Regions from separate parts of the Priestia sp. LL-8 genome, predicted to be linked through region 2. Evidence: riboswitches for the same ligand, from Rfam matches in the RefSeq annotation. Region 2 holds a riboswitch; the other holds the start of a gene.
The links. Region 2 has a riboswitch for ZMP and ZTP ahead of U9R83_RS11910 (phosphoglycerate dehydrogenase). Riboswitches for the same ligand answer to the same signal wherever they lie in the genome.
Positions count from the first base shown of each region.

Region 1: another riboswitch for ZMP and ZTP. It lies ahead of U9R83_RS04150 (APC family permease); the one in region 2 lies ahead of U9R83_RS11910 (phosphoglycerate dehydrogenase).

Region 1 is NZ_JAZAQH010000001.1:792,595-796,003, forward strand. Features, by position in the region: gene U9R83_RS04140 (DUF3311 domain-containing protein) at 1-185, opposite strand, end outside; gene U9R83_RS04145 (cupin domain-containing protein) at 563-1,162, opposite strand; ZMP/ZTP riboswitch at 1,548-1,626, shown strand; gene U9R83_RS04150 (APC family permease) at 1,683-3,278, shown strand.
Region 2 is NZ_JAZAQH010000001.1:2,357,071-2,360,479, forward strand. Features, by position in the region: gene htpG (molecular chaperone HtpG) at 1-1,304, opposite strand, end outside; ZMP/ZTP riboswitch at 1,515-1,593, shown strand; gene U9R83_RS11910 (phosphoglycerate dehydrogenase) at 1,762-2,961, shown strand; gene U9R83_RS11915 (hypothetical protein) at 3,086-3,409, shown strand, end outside.

The DNA of each region.
Region 1 (3,409 bases), 1.6 Mb from region 2:
GATTTTTGTAAACGATAAATAATAAATGTACACACAGGCGTTAAGAAGACCCATAAAAATAACCATAAATGCAAAAGAGGTAATCCAAAAATAATTGGATGAATGTTATTTACAAAAGGTAAAAAAGCGAATTGAGCAATAAATGGAATGATGAATAAAATAAAAATTATGAATTTTCTGTTCAATTTTACTCCTCCTACTAAAAATTTATCTAACAATGTTCACTATGATAGCAAGTCTGACATGGTAAAGCAATAAGTTTTTTGAAAATTTCGTTATAATCCATGGAAATTTTTTTAGAAAAACAAAAAAGAGCTTATAATGAGAGTATATTTGAAATGATTATGAAAGAAAAAAAGGGGAGGAATCTAAGCGAAGTTGCTCTTGAAGCAAAAAGAAAATGGAAAAGAAGAAATTTAGTTTTGACCGAGAAATTTTTGTTATTTCGATGAGATAAAGTATATTGCTATTGCATCATAAGAAAAGAATTTGTATGTTCCAATAGAGATTCATGGGAAGAATAAAACAGAGCAAATAAAAAAACTAGACAATAAGTGCTTGTCTAGTTCCACCACTCTGTCAATGGTCCTTTGTCGCCATAAACAGGATCTGTTGTAGGAATAGGTACTTGGGCAATTTCATCAAATACGTGAGGGCGATCAGTTTGTTTTCCTGTTCGTAAATTGTAATCCATGCCCTCAGGATAAGCTCCAACCACTTTAAAATCAGCAGTTGACTGCAGACGCATGTGCCCTGTGCCTGCAGGAAGTACGAGCACATCGCCAGCATGCACCACGATATTTTCCCCCATATGTCCACCTAGTTTTAAACGTGCAGATCCGCTAATTACACCTAGTGCTTCATGAGAATTGCTGTGGTAATGGTGGAAATCATATATGCCGCCTACCCAGCTGTTTTTCCAGTTGTGAGAATTAAAAATGCTCTCCACTTTCTCTTTCTTACTAATAAATACGTGTTCATACAACAAAACTGGGAGACGAGGGTGATTTGGAATGGTTCCGTCGTCATCAAAATAAAGAACTTTTACATTTGCATAATTCATAAGCATCCCTCTAACAATCTTTTTTCGTAATTTTCCCTGTTTTTTGCTTGTGTAAACAGAGAAGTTTGCTCGAAGTACTTCATTCGTTGCGAAGTGCATGATATGTAGGTTTTAACGTTTTCCCAAAAGCAGTGTCCCACTTCAAGCGTAGCTAAGTGGTGGGCAGTTCACTTTAGTATCTTTTCTTCATATTGTATATAAGTAAAGGGTCTAGTGCAAGAATTCTATGGATATATAGCTGTTAATTCTTATTTTGTAAATGAATAATATATATTAATATAATTTGTAGAAGGTAATTTGCTCGTGGAGTAAAAAAATTAAATGATAGAGAAAGTTAGGATTTTAGTTCTTTTTGTAATTTAAAAGAGGTTTTCAGAAGGATTATTCGAAATTTTACGAATAATTTATTATTTTTAGAAAAGCAATGTAAATATTTTTGTGTATTGAGTAATAGTAATGAATATTATATACTGATAAAAAATATATTCCTATATGTGACTGGCGCAACATGGATGACCATGGGGGAGCATATAGCGTATAAGCCGCGCGCCTGGGCAAACACTTGAGAAAATTTCGCAAGTGTTTTTTTTATTTTCCTAGGGAAGAGGAGTAGATTTGGATGAGCAATATGCAAAGGAAGATGGGAACATTTGCTTTAACCATGACAGGCATAGGTTCGATTATTGGTTCGGGATGGCTGTTTGGAGCATGGAAAGCAGCTCAAATTGCGGGACCCGCGGCTATTTTTTCATGGGTTATTGGAATGGTGGTTATTTTGACCATTGCTCTATCATATGCTGAACTGGGCGCCATGTTTCCACAAGCAGGGGGGATGGTTAAATATCCTCAGTATTCACACGGATCATTTATTGGGTTTTTGGCTGCTTGGGCTAACTGGATTTCAATCGCTTCAACGATAACAGTGGAGGCTATTGCATCTGTGCAATATATGAGTACTTGGCCGTGGAAATGGGCTCGCTGGACTCATGAATTAGTAGATAATGGCATTTTAACGCCCAAGGGCTTGGCAGTTGCGTCTTTGTTATTATTCGTTTACTTTTTTGTGAATTATTGGACGGTAAATCTTTTTGCTAAAGCAAACTCATTTATTACGATTGTTAAATTGATTATTCCTGGTTTAACGGCAGGGGCTTTATTTTTTGCTGGTTTTCATAGTGGAAACTTTTCAAGTGAGCATGGGGTTGCTCCTTATGGGTGGGCCAGTGTTTTAACGGCAGTTGCAACATCAGGTATTGTGTTTGCATTTAACGGGTTTCAAAGTCCTGTAAATATGGCAGGAGAAGCAAAATCACCTAATAAATCAATTCCGGTAGCTGTAATTGGTTCAATTTTTATTGCTGGAATTGTATACATTATATTGCAAATTGTTTTTATCGGAGCAGTAAGTCCGTCATCAATTGCTGATGGATGGAATCATTTGAATTTTAATTCTCCTTTTGCTGATTTAGCGATTGCACTTGGAATTAACTGGCTAACAATTGTGTTATACGCAGATGCATTTGTTTCCCCTTCCGGCACAGGTGCTACATATACGGCAACTACTTCTAGAATGTTATACGGGATGCAGAAAAATGGATATTTGCCAAAGATATTTGGTACTCTTCATCCACTTTACAATGTTCCGCGCCCAGCTATGTGGCTAAATTTAGCAGCTTGCTTTTTGTTTCTCTTTTTATTTAGAGGATGGGGTGTCTTAGCAGAAGTGATCTCAGTAGCGACGCTTATCTCTTATATTATGGGCCCTGTAGCGCTTATAACATTAAGAAAAACGGCTTCACACTTTTACCGTCCATTTTATTTAAAAGGGGCATCAGTTATTGCGCCATGCGGCTTCGTTTTTGCTTCTTTGACGCTTTACTGGGCAAGGTGGCCGCTTACAGGTGAAGTGATCTTTATTATGGCAATTGGCCTGCCCATTTATTTTTATTACCAAGCGAAAAATAAATGGGTAGGCTTTAAAAAAGAATTTTTAACCGGGGCTTGGATGATTATCTATTTAGCGTGCATGATTTTTATTTCCTACATAGGAAGCGAAAAATTCGGAGGCAAAAATATTTTGCCTTTCGGATGGGATATGGTAGTGATTGCTTGTGTATCATTAGCTTTTTATTACTGGGGAATTAAAAGTGGCAAATCTAACCGATATATGAAAGAAGCTGAACAAATCAATCAAGAAAATTTTCAATCTAAATAAAAAACACGAGCTGATGCTCGTGTTTTTTTTATTTAGATGAGAGGAGAATTTAGACTTAGTTTTTATCAAAATATTGTAAAAAATATAGATTTTAAGGTTTAAGTATTTATATAGAGGGAACCTTTATTTGG
Region 2 (3,409 bases):
TAATAGATATACTTTTGATCCTCAGGCATGCGTGATACATACTCGTCTAGTGTTACGAGCTTTTTCTCTGTAGAAGAATAGAATAAAAGCAGGTCTTTTAATACATCTTTGTTGCTGCCAAAGTCACTGTAAACGCCGTATTTTAGCTGGCGGCCAAATGATTCATAAAACTTCTCGTACTTTTCACGTTCGTTTTTAAGCAAACTTTTTAATTCATTTTTGATTTTCTTGCCGATGTTTTTGGCAATCAGCTGAAGCTGGCGATCTTGCTGTAAGATTTCACGCGAAATATTAAGAGATAAATCTTCAGAATCTACCATACCTTTCACGAAGCTAAAGTAGTCTGGAAGAAGATCTGCGCATTTATTCATAATTAATACGCCGTTTGAATACAGTTCAAGTCCTTTTTCAAATTCTTTTGAGTAGTAATCAAACGGACTATTTTCTGGAATAAATAAAATAGCATTGTAGCGAATCGCTCCATCCACATTAATGTGAAGGTGAGTGAGCGGTTTATCAAACCCGTAGCGCTTTTCTGAATAAAATTGCTCATAGTCTTCTGAAGTCAATTCATTTTTATTTTTCTTCCAGATCGGTACCATACTGTTGATAACTTGCTCTTCTGTATAATCTTCTAGCTCGTTATCAGAACCTTCTTTAGGACGTTTTTCCGTTATGTCCATTTTAATCGGGTAGCGGATAAAGTCTGAATATTTTTTAATGATCTCTTTTAAACGATACTCTTCTAGATACTCATCATATGTTTCATCTTCTGTATTTTCTTTGATTTTTAAAATGATTTGAGTTCCAACCGTTTCTTTTTCGCAAGGTTCGATTGTATAACCATCAGCACCAGTAGATTCCCATTTATAGGCTTCATTGCTGCCTAACGCTTTACTAATCACCGTTACGACATCTGCCACCATAAACGCTGCGTAAAACCCAACGCCGAATTGGCCAATAATCGTGTGTCCGTCCTTTGTTTCATTTTCATTTTTAAACGCAAGGGAACCGCTTCGCGCAATTGTGCCCAAGCTACTTTCAAGCTCTTCTTGCGTCATGCCAATCCCAGTATCCGTAATGGTTAAGGTACGGTTAGTTTTATCTGGTGTTACTTTTATGTAATAGCTTTCTTTGTTAAAACGCAAGGAGTCGTCTGTTAAGGCTTTGTAATAAATTTTATCGATTGCATCGCTTGAATTTGATAGAAGTTCTCTCAAAAATACTTCTTTTTGAGAATAGATGGAATTAATCATCATCTCTAATAATCGCTTTGATTCGGCTTTGAATTCTTTTTTTGACATAAGAAGTTCTCCTTTCCAAATAGGGCTTATAAAATAATTAGCACTTGAGTGGATAGAGTGCTAATCACTCTTTTTATTTAACATGTATTAGGATATTTGTCAATATATTAGGAGATTCACTAAAGAGATTAAAAATTAGACTGAAAAAAGCAAACTTTTAAAAAAAGGTTGAACGTTCTGAAAGAGTTTGCTAGAATATACTTAATTTCAAAGACTATATGTGACTGGCGAAACGCGGATAACCGTGAGGAAGCATATAGTGACGTAGCCGTTCGCCTGGGCAGAGGTAAGGGATTAATACATATCTCTTACCTCTTTCTGTTTAGGGGGAGAGGATATAGAAGTTATCAGACATGTAGGCTAAAAAACCAGACTTTTAAAAAAATTAAAAATGAAGTTCCTTTATCCAAAGGTAAAAACATGTAAAACTACGATGATAATCAGAGGAGAGTACAAAATGAGCACATTAACATTAGAAAAAGTACAAACAATCAAAACATTAAACAACATTGCACAAAAAGGTCTAAATGTTTTTAATCAAGAAGGTTATCAAATTGACAACGACAGCGAAAATCCAGATGCGATTGTCGTGCGTAGCTTTAACATGCACAGCATGGCATTTGACCAAAATTTAAAAGCTATTGCACGAGCTGGAGCAGGGGTTAATAATATACCGGTGGACGCTTGCACGGAGCAAGGTATCGTTGTATTTAATACGCCAGGAGCTAATGCAAACGCAGTAAAAGAAATGGTTTTAACTACAATTATGGCTTCTTCTCGTAACTTATTTGCTGGAGTTGAATGGACAAAAGGATTAGACGGCCAAGGTGATCAAATTCCTAAGTTAGTTGAAGCAGGTAAAAAACAGTTTGTTGGAAAAGAAATCAAAGGTAAAACATTAGGCGTTATTGGTTTAGGTGCAATTGGTGCTCTTGTAGCAAACGACGCGCTTGATTTAGATATGGACGTAATTGGTTTTGATCCATTCATTTCTGTTAATACAGCTTGGAATTTGTCTCGCAACGTACAGCGTGCAATGTCTCTAGAAGAACTATTTGCAGCATCTGACTATATTACGGTTCACGTTCCATTAACGGACGACACAAAAGGTGTTTTCAATAAAGAAACGTTTAGCATCATGAAACCTGATGTTCATATTTTGAACTTCTCACGCGGTGAGCTTGTAAACGAAGAAGATATGAAAGCTGCTCTTGAAAGTGGAAAAGTTGGTCGATATATTACAGATTTCCCAAATCAAAATGTCTTGAACATGAAAAATGTTGTGCCAATTCCTCATTTAGGGGCATCAACTCAAGAATCAGAAGAAAACTGTGCGGTAATGGCAGCACGTCAAGTGAAAAATTTCTTAGAAACAGGAAACGTTAAAAATTCAGTGAACTTCCCGAATGCATCTCTACCTTACACTGGGAAAAAACGCGTAGCTGCTTTCCATCACAACGTGCCGAATATGGTAGGACAGCTTACGCAAGTATTCTCAAACTACAATTTAAACATCGCAGATATGGTGAACAGAAGCCGCGGTGAATATGCGTATACAATGATCGATATTGACAATCAAGTAAGTGACGAGATTGTGCCTGAGCTAGAAGAAAAAATTGGTCAAATTGAAGGAATTATTACAAGTCGTATTATCTAATTTGGTTACCATCATATTTTAGTGTTTCAGCCCTAACTTTTCTAAGTTAGGGCTGTTTTTACATGGTATTTATCCTCATATCATTTCCTTCAGTCCCATAGCATATAGAAATATCTTTAAAGAGGTGAACGTTTTGTCAGAAGAAATGATAGGAATTTTGATAGGGTCGCTCATCGCGCTGGCAGGAACATTCATTACGTCTGTCGTAGCTATAGCGATGTCGAAAGAGCAATACAAGCAAGAGCTTCGCAAAGCATTTATCCAAAAGAAAGTTGATGCCTATACCCATGTGTGTCAAGTTATTCTAGCTATAAAAAATGATTTACTGACAATAACCGTTTCTTCAGCCGGCTTAAACTGGACGGCTCAATCTATTAACAAACTAGCAGATGTGTGTATTACGGAAGGACTATGGATCGATGAAGAAGACAGCAAAAAGCTGGAGGTT